DNA from 3 places in the Paenibacillus sp. TSM33 genome. Region 1 is predicted to be linked to each of the others. Evidence: riboswitches for the same ligand, from Rfam matches in the RefSeq annotation. Region 1 holds a riboswitch; each other region holds the start of a gene.
The links. Region 1 has a riboswitch for cobalamin ahead of cobJ (precorrin-3B C(17)-methyltransferase). Riboswitches for the same ligand answer to the same signal wherever they lie in the genome.
Positions count from the first base shown of each region.

Region 2: linked by a shared signal. The riboswitch ahead of ACN6NF_RS24590 (ABC transporter substrate-binding protein) and the one ahead of cobJ (precorrin-3B C(17)-methyltransferase) in region 1 are both predicted to bind cobalamin.
Region 3: linked by a shared signal. The riboswitch ahead of ACN6NF_RS06685 (ABC transporter substrate-binding protein) and the one ahead of cobJ (precorrin-3B C(17)-methyltransferase) in region 1 are both predicted to bind cobalamin.

Region 1 is NZ_JBLZXB010000023.1:56,724-60,005, reverse strand. It holds gene ACN6NF_RS23555 (uroporphyrinogen-III synthase) at 1-544, shown strand, start outside; gene ACN6NF_RS23550 (LOG family protein) at 744-1,298, shown strand; cobalamin riboswitch at 1,356-1,541, shown strand; gene cobJ (precorrin-3B C(17)-methyltransferase) at 1,850-3,282, shown strand, end outside.
Region 2 is NZ_JBLZXB010000023.1:287,659-290,940, forward strand. It holds gene ACN6NF_RS24590 (ABC transporter substrate-binding protein) at 1-1,546, opposite strand, end outside; cobalamin riboswitch at 1,763-1,967, opposite strand; gene ACN6NF_RS24595 (nucleobase:cation symporter-2 family protein) at 2,733-3,282, opposite strand, start outside.
Region 3 is NZ_JBLZXB010000010.1:613,747-617,028, reverse strand. It holds gene ACN6NF_RS06690 (FecCD family ABC transporter permease) at 1-687, opposite strand, end outside; gene ACN6NF_RS06685 (ABC transporter substrate-binding protein) at 684-1,691, opposite strand; cobalamin riboswitch at 1,899-2,112, opposite strand; gene ACN6NF_RS06680 (histidine phosphatase family protein) at 2,213-2,965, opposite strand; gene cbiB (adenosylcobinamide-phosphate synthase CbiB) at 2,980-3,282, opposite strand, start outside.

The DNA.
Region 1 (3,282 bases):
TGGACTCAAAAAGCGTGGCTTTACGCCAGCAGTACGGGACGAGGACGGAAGTTTGATCGGGCTGACACGGGCCTTTGCCCCCTATGATCTGAAGGGGAAGGAAGTGCTGTTACAACTGCATGGAGATCCGGCCCCCCGGTTGGTAGAGTGGCTGAATGAGCAGGGCGCAGTGACCCGCCAAGTACTTCCTTATAGGCATATCCCACCTGAAGAAGCAAAATTGCAGGCGTTACTAGATGATGTTATCAATCGTAAGATTGATGCTGTTACGTTCACGAGTGGCCCGCAAATCCGATTTTTGGCCCAATATGCCAGAGAGCAAAATCGCATCGAGGATTTATTGGACGCTTTTCGTGAGGATGTAATTGCTGTATCGGTAGGCAAGGTGACCGCGCAATCCATTTTGGAAGAAGGGATTGAACGAATTGTATTTCCAACTGAAGAGCGCATGGGAGCGATGATGGTAGAGCTGGGCAAATATTTTGAGCATAGCGATTTGGCGCATGGCTACGGTCTGAAGAGTGTGAACGGTCATTTGAAATGAGCTGGAAATGATAAATGCAGTAAGCCAAAATGAACTTATATTTACTAATCCAGCGTAAAATAAAGATAAGGGCCTACGAGGTCTTTATCTTTTTTTGTTGGACATGCATCGACAAAGTTTTTTGTTATAGCGAAAATATTTATCTAATATAATGAATAAGTTTCGATGCATGATATTGAGGACAGGAGCTGAGACGTTTATGAATTCTATTTGTGTATTTGCAGGGTCCAGACCTGGGCATTCATCGGTATATGTTGAGGCGGCAGGCAAGCTGGGTGAAGCTATGGCTCGCCAACATATCCGTCTGATCTATGGTGGTTCCAGCAGAGGACTGATGGGTAAGGTGGCGGATGGACTGCTGGCGGGTGACGGCCAGGTCACCGGTATTATGCCTACCCTGTTATTTGATGCAGAAATCATTCATCGGGGAGTTACCGAGTTTATTGAGGTAGCAAGCATGCATGAACGTAAAGCGGCGATGAGTGAGATGGCCGATGCGTTTATAGCCCTTCCGGGTGGCTTGGGAACCTTTGAAGAGCTGTTCGAGGTATTATGCTGGGCGCAAATTGGCATTCATCGCAAGCCTATTGGGCTGCTAAATGTGAATGGATATTTTGACCCGTTGGTAGAAATGGTACGTCATAGCGTTCAGGAAGGGTTTACTGGGGCCGATCATCCAGCATTACTGAGCATCTCTGCGGTCCCGGACGAATTGCTGCATATGTTAAAAAATAAAGCAAAGAACTTAAAATAAAGCTTTTTTCGTGCTTGCACAACTGATTGAGGCAAGGTTATGATAAGACCCATAATCAAATAGCGGACAGACAAGGTGCCTTTGCGGTTGAGCAAAGGGTAACAGGGAATCGGGTGCAAGTCCCGAGCGGTCCCGCCACTGTAAGGAAGAGGATTCTTTTAAATGGTCACTCGTACAAAACGGGGAAGACGAGAGAATCCGTTGATGCCAAGCCAGGAGACCTACCTTGATCTGTATGCACCGTTAACCTTCGCGGAGAGGATGGGTGTACGAAATCAGGAAATCAGGCACACGTTGCTTTTTCCATGTTGGTTACAGGTTTGCGTGGATATGAACGTGCAGCAGCGTTTGAAGCGCAAACAAAACAGATGGAAAACAACGGCAGATTGGGGGAGACAAGAACTGTCTTCTTACGCTGTTTCGTCTGGTAAGAGAGATACGTACATAGAAACCCCATCCGGGCAGGATGGGGTTTTTTTGAGTTGCAGGATGCCACAAATTATTGAAATAGATAGTATAGCTGCCCTGAAAAGGATGATAGGAGGAGCACGATGAGCCCATTAGGAAAATTGCTGGTGATTGGATTTGGACCAGGAGATATGGAACATATCACAAAACGGGCGTTGGATGCGCTGGCCGAAAGTGAGGTCATTATCGGCTACAATACCTACGTTGATTTGATCCGTCCGTTGTTGAACGGCCAGGAGATTGTACGCACAGGGATGACAGAAGAAGTGAGCCGTGCGCAGGAGGCGGTTCGCCAAGCAGAGATGGGCAAGAAGGTAGCCGTCATTTCCAGTGGAGATGCAGGAGTCTATGGTATGGCAGGGCTAGTGTACGAAGTGCTGATGCAAAAAGGCTGGCGTCGCGAGGACGGGGTTGAGGTGGAAGTTGTGCCTGGGATCTCGGCTATTCAATCCTGTGCTTCGTTGTTGGGAGCGCCGGTTATGCATGATGCTTGCACGATCAGTCTGAGTGATCATCTAACCCCGTGGGAAACGATCGTGAAGCGTGTAGAAGCTGCGGCTTCGGCTGATTTTGTGATTGCATTATACAACCCGCGTAGTGGTCGACGTACTCGCCAGATTGTGGAGACGCAGTCCATTTTACTTCGTTATCGTGATCCGCAAACTCCAGTTGGGCTGGTGAAGAGTGCTTATCGTGAACGTCAGCAGGTTATTGTAACGACGCTGGAAGATATGCTGAACCATGATATCGGGATGCTGACGACCGTAATCATCGGCAACTCCTCGACGACAGTGTATGACGGCTTAATCGTGACTCCGCGCGGCTATCAGCGTAAATACACGCTGGACGCGACCGAACAGGTGCTCAAACCGCATCAGCGGCTTCGCACGGAAGCGGAGCCGTGGTCGCTGGGCGCGCAAGAGGATCGCGCGCTGGATACACCGCAGGGAGGCGGAGCTTTGACTGCGCCTCCCGAGCCTTCCGCGAGCGGCGCTGCGGTTGCCACGCAGGTACGCCCGCAAGCGATGGCTGCCGTGCAGGCTGCGCCTGCGAAGCAAACCGGGACGGCTCCAGCCTCGCTGGCAGCAGAGGCACTAAGCCGCCTCGCTGTCGGCGGCAAGCTGCCGGGCGAAGCCAACGCTCGCTGGAGCGGGCAAGCGCCTGCCGCCCAGAGCGCCGTCGGAACGGCAACGGTGGCCGGAGCAGGGGCTACGGCCGGGATGGAGACAGGCGGCTTTGGCAAGCCTGCGCTGTTTGAGGTGGGGGTTTCCCCTGGCGTGGGAAACAAGAAGTTCACTGCTCGGCAGATGGCCCTGCTTGCCGAGGTAGCGGGTGATGATGGCGAGCTGGAATACACGCCAGATCATCAGATCGTGCTGCGCGTGCCGTGCGCAGACCCCGAGGAACTGGTCGGACGGCTGCGGGATGAACGATTCATTGTCATGCCGATCGGCGATGTGTTTAAGGTGAAAGCATGTGACTTCTGCAATATGGAGAAAGATGATGCGGTGCCTGT
Region 2 (3,282 bases), 230 kb from region 1:
ACTCGATCGGATGCGGCGTAAAGCCCTTCACTCCTTTTTTTACACCAAACACATTGTCAGGATGCACAATGAACGACTGCGGCAAATCTGTATTGATGATATCCAGCGCTTGCAGTGTTACCGCATTACGCTGTGCGGTATCCTTTGCCAACTTCAGGCTGTGAAGAATATTCTCCAGCGGTTTGGAAGCATAACGGCTTACATTCGCTGCACTTGTAGAGGAGTAGAACATGTCCATAAAATATTGCGGCTCCCCTGTATGGGCCGTGAGCATGCTGTACATAGCAAAATCCCAATCGTTTTTGGTCAACGCCTCGTCGATATTTTCCACCTTGCGAATCTTGACCTGGATTCCCTCATTTAGCAATTGGCTCTGAATCACCTCAGCCATGACGGATAGCTCCGGACGCTGAGGGAAGGTCAGCAGTGTAACCTCGAATGGCTTACCCTGCTTGGTCCACGTACCTTGGGCATCCTTCTGCCAGCCATCCTTCGTCAACAACTGCTCCGTCGTTCCGTCCAATGCTTTGCGCTCAATCTTACCGAAGGGAAGAATACTCGGAAACGGGCTGCTTGCTTCCGTACCAAATCCCCTCATGACGGCGCTCACAATGGATGCGCGCGGAATCAGACTGTCCACCACCTTACGGTTGGTTGCATCCTTGAACACAGGCGATTCCATGTTGTACACAATCATATGGGTGCGCAAGGATGGAGCCGACAGCACTTGTAGCTTGTCGTTCTTTTTTAATACCTCTGCGTTATCTACCGGAATATCCGTCGCTACATCCACTTCACCAGACTGCAACGCCATCAGGCGCGAATTACCGTCTGTAATGAATTTCATCGTCGCTTCAGCCAGTCGTGCCTTTTCGCCCCAGTATCCGTCATAACGCTCGACGACCAAGGATTGATCCTTGTTGAAGGCTTTAATTTTGAAAGCACCTGTCATCGCAGGGTAGCTCTGCTCATCTTTCATGGATGCCACATCCAGCACGATCGTTGACGGATCAGCCAGATTGGATACCAGCGCTGCATTCGGTTGGTTTGTCGTAATTTCTAACGTCAGCGGACCAGTTACATCAATGGACTTCACATCCAGTAAATCCTTCGCCAGATGGCTTTTCTCGATTGAGCGCAGCAAAGATGCTTTTACACTTTCTGCATCCATGCTCTTTCCATTATGAAACGTGACCTTATCCTGCAAGCTGAACGTCCACACGTTAGGACTGTCATGTTCCCACTCCTTGGCTAGCCAAGCCACAGGCTCCAGCTTTTCATTCAAACGAATGAGTGTCTCACCGGCACCGGAACGCATCACGTCCCAGCTATTGTCTCCATGCGGATCGACGCCTGACGGTTTCCACGTATACGCCATCACCAGCTTTTTATCTGCTTGAGTCTGTTGTGCAGACCTGTTCTCACCCTTGCCCGAGCTATCCTCCGTCTTTGTGGCTGTGCCACATCCCGAAAGAGCCATGACTGCCATCAGCAGTAGCCATCCTGTACATATGAACCATGAACGCCTATTACGATTGCCTATCATCCCACATTTCCCTCTCTATCTTGTAAAATCGTATAAACCTAACGCAAAACGCGAAAAAAGCATTCCCGACCACCTGATCAGCAGTCAGAAATGCTTTCATTATAAAATGTCAAAACTCACCTCAAAGTCAACTCCAAAACATAGAAGGAATCAGATTGGTTTCAGACATTCCGTATGCAGCACGCCTAACCACCTCCCCAGCATCCCGTGGGTCTGACAGTGATGTCAAAACAGGCAGGTCTCCTGACTCCAAGCGTATCTTTCAGGCCTTCCCGGTTCCTCACAGTTCCAGTGGCTTGTTCTGAAAGCTCCAGCATTACCCTGCTGATGCCTGTATACAGTGGCGGGTCCGTGTCGGAATCTACCGAACTTCCCTTTTAAGTGAACACGCTCAACAACTATCTACATCGTCTCTACGAAACTTCGTACATAGAGTTGTCCGGCTCACACCTGTTTTCTTCCTTTATTCCTTTTTATTACGAATTAGGATTATCTTATTTTGTTGCTACTGGCTTGTCAACAAGTGTAGCGTAATATTTTAAATTTGAATGATATAGTGTGAATCAAGACCAAGGCTATTCATTGCTTGCGCGCAATTGAAGGTATGTCTTAACGTTGCGTGCACGAAATTCACGTGCTAAAATTAGGTATAGAGATAACCACCGTATCCGTATACTAAAAAGAGCCTTCGCCGCGCCAACGGCAAAGACTCTTAGGACTTGAAGGGCTGTGGATCACCACGGCGCGCTAAATGCTTAGCTAAACCCACCGTTAGGCGCCTAACCTAATCAAGCGGTGGGTTTTCGCTTGTTCCGAAATTTCCGACGCAGCCAGCGATAAAGTTTACGAATACTAAACACCAGGCTTAGTAACGTAACCATCCAACGTAGCACATCGTAGCACGACACAAGGTTGACCATCGGCTTCACCCCCTTTCGGGAAGCTGCGCCGTGGTCCGAAAACATCCACCACTATTCAAAGTCCATAAGGTAGATTATACCATTCCCTCATCTACTACTCTAGCAAACTTTTCTACTAGGTTCTCAATCCCCCATTTTCATACAAGAAGAGGGTTATCAATAACTTCATGCTACTGAACAAATAATCATTCTGATTACCGCCATGCCAAACAGCCGGAAAAGAGGCTACGTCCTCTCTCCGGCTGTTTTTGTTTATTTCCTATTCATCAAACCTTCTGTGGAACTTCTGAGACATTAACGCTTTTGACCGATTCACCCTGTTTTCTTGCCAAAACAATGTTCAAGACAATTGCCGTAATCGAGCCAGATACGATGCCGTTTTGCAGCAGCATTTTGGCAAAGCTCGGCAGTTGGTCGAACATTTGCGGCAGAACAGCTGAGCCTAGGCCCACGGCAATACTGCATGCTGCAATCAGCAGATTGCTTTCTTTCCGCAGATCCACTTCTGACAAAATAGACATGCCTGATGCAGCAACCGAGCCAAACATGACGATCATCGCCCCGCCCAGCACAGCGTTAGGAATCACTGTCGTCAAGGCAGCCAGCTTAGGCAGCAAACCGAGGACGACCATGATGCCGCCCGCAGCAAAAATAACGTTACGTGATTTGACGCGAGTCAGCGAGATCAGACCCACATTTTGCGAGAAAGCCGTGTAAGGGAACGCATTAAAAATACCCCCTAGCATAATCGCAAGTCCTTCCGAACGCAGTCCATTGACGATTTGCTTTTGCTCCACTTTCTGATCAATCGCCTTG
Region 3 (3,282 bases), on a different contig from region 1:
CAGAATATTCAGCACCCGTGCCCGGTTCCATAGAAACACCAGCCCAACGATCACGTAAGGTAAAAGAATTCCCGTATATGACCAACCTCGCAGACTAAGACTTCCCAACGTCCAGTACAATATTTCATTGACTGTTTCCTTCGACATGGCTGTCAGAAAAGAAACAATGGCTCCCCAAAAAAATTGCATCACCACACCTGATAAAATGAGGCTTTGGGTCGGAATTTTCCCACCTTCACGCGCCAACGTCAACACCATCCACAGCGTCAGCATGCCGGTTATAAATGCGACTAGCGGAAGGGTCCATATACCCACAAATGAAAATTGAAGCCCCCAATAAATCAGTACTGCCGCTCCTACCGAAGCTCCCGAGGATACCCCAAGGGTATAGGGATCAGCCAAGGGATTACGCAATACACCCTGAAATCCAGCTCCCGCCAGCGCCAGCGCTGCTCCGACCAACATTCCCAGTAACACTCTTGGCAATCTGACCTTCAAAATAATCTGCTCTGCGGATGTATTCCAATCCGGTGTAAACGTATCACCTAACCACGGTAGGTGGTTGATCAAAATACCTGTGATCTGGCTGACCGGAAGACTGACCGAGCCGATGCCAAGACAGAGCAGCAACGTCAGCAGCAGCAAGACAAGACCTGTCCCCCCAAAACCGATCAGTTTGCGGTTCATTTGAAAATTTCAGGGTACACGCCCTTAGCCACTTCCTTGAGTCCTTCCGTTACACGTGGACCTGGACGGCTGATCAAATTATCGTCCACGGCAAATACACGATTGTTACGAACAGCCGATATTTGATCCCATCCGCTGCGAGCTTTAATGATATCGCCGAGGGTTTGGCCTGTTTTGTCATCCTTCACACTTTTGCTGTACAAAATCACGTCAGGGTTGGTAGCTATAATATTTTCCTCACTGATTTGATACCAGCCCTTCTGCGTGGCACCTACATTTTCACCACCTGCTAATGTAATCAGCTCGTCCATAAATTCGCCTTTACCCACTGTCCAGCCTGGTGAAAATTCGACGTATACCCGCAGCTTCTGCCCTTTGCCGATATTTTTAACTCCTTCTTTTACTTCCGCTACATCTGCTCTCATCTTGTCGGTCACCGCTCTTGCTTCTTTCTGATGATCGGTGATTTTCCCATACAATTCGATGTTAGCTATGACATCTTCAACGGTTTTCGGTTCCGTTTTAAAAATCATAATCCCCATGTCACGCAGCTTAGTCGTAGCCTGTTCACTAAGTGAAATCCCTGCAAAAACGACATCAGGGTTCGCAGCAATGACCGCCTCTTCGTTCGGTTTCATAATACCGCCCACTTTAGGCTTTTTCGTAGCTGCCTCCGGGTAATCAGAGTAGTCGGAGACACCGACAATTTCCTTGTCCAGTCCGATAGCAAACAGCGCCTCGGTTTCTGCCGGGGAGACGGAAACAATCTTGTCCGGTGCTTTTTTGAATGTAAATTCCTGTCCTGTTGCATCCTTAACCGTTAGCGGGTAAACCGTTTTGCCCGGAGGCTCTTGTGCGGTTACGGTCTGTCCCGGCTGCTGTGGAGGAGCTTGGCCCTCTTTATTTTCTGCATTTTTTCCATCCGCGCCACATGCACTCAGCACAACTGCCAATATCAGCGCCAATAGACCTGTTGTCCATACCTTTATTTTCTTTACTGCCATGATTTGCACCCCTTCATACAAAAATCGTTAAGAGCGTTACTTGAACATCATCCGTATTTCCTCATTCCAGCCTTCTTTTCCTATCAAAAAACCCCGTATCCTCATATTAGGACACAGGGGTCACGTTAGCACAGATCGTGCGCAGGCGGGCAGCTTCTTTCCGCATGGACAGTCACTGAGAACACGTCATCCTTTCCTCGAAGGATTATGGTGACAGGCGGACGGGCAGGTATCCTGACTTATGGAAGATGCATGTCCTGATATTCTTTCATGTGCTTGACGGCACATAAAACAGGGCTAATGGGCAATTTTCCATTTACAGTGGCGGGACCGCGTCGGACTCACACCGACTTCCCTTTTAACAGCGCAGTGAAGGAAAACAGTAGATTCCTCACACAGCGCCGACCTCGTCTGCTGGATATTTGATGTAATGGTAGTCAAGCCGTTCTTTTACTTGATGATTATAGGTTAAAAAGAGTTAGCTTACAACCCAAACAGCCGCTTTATTCGCCGTGTTTAACCTAATGAGAAAGCAATCTTGCGATATAGTTGTGCGGTCCAGTCAACCTTAACCGAATCCTAAATGCATCTCCCGGCTTCGGATTTAGACTCCAAAAATCATGGCCTGGCATAAGCATACAAGCCAACTGACGAATTACACCACCATGCGTAACAATCAAAACAGAGGACGGCGCGGCATTAAACCCTATGGACTGAACGTCCATAGCAGTACGCCACGCATACAGAGAGTCTAGAAATTCGCGCAGACGATTCACGAAATCGATCCAAGGCTCTCCTCCAGGAGGAGTAATTCGTTGCGGCTCATCAATCCAAGCGCGATACAACGCCACATCCTTAAGCATGTCATACGTTTTTCCATCCCACTCGCCAAAATGAAGTTCTCGCAGACGTGGCTCCATGATAGGAGGCATAGCAGATAGGGAACGTTCAGTCGTCAATGCTGACTCCGGCAAAATGATCCGCAAAGTCTGGCGACATCGCATCAAGTCACTGCAATAGATTCGAGCAAAGGACTGGCCCTGCACTTTTTTCCGTAAAGGCTTTAATTCCTGCTCTGCTCCAGACAGCAAACCCAAATCGGCATGTCCCAGATATCGACGTTCCTTATTCCATAAGGTTGTGCCATGACGAACTAGCACGAGCTCCATGTCCCACTGCAGATCTTCTTTAGCATCATTCGGCTCAATATCCTGTTGTGGGTTCGGACTTAGTGCACATTCTCGCACTCTTTTCCCTTCTGTATTTTGTTTCAAAATGATGTCACTCCTCACCGCATCCATCCCAAGGCAAAACACCCCGTAGCGCCCAACAAACACAACCCTACAAACATAGTGGATACGGCGAACATCAGCCGGATTGTATGCCGGATATCCTTCGACTCCAGCGGTCGTATCCCTTCGCCCATATATGCCCGAAAGGAGCGTACGCCGTGATACACATTATAGCCACCAAGACGAATCCCCAAGGCACCTGCCACTGCTGATTCGGGGAAGCCGCTGTTTGGGCTTGGGTGCAGATGGGCATCTCGCTTGACTGTTCGCCAGCTTCTTGCAGCATCCAGCCGATACAA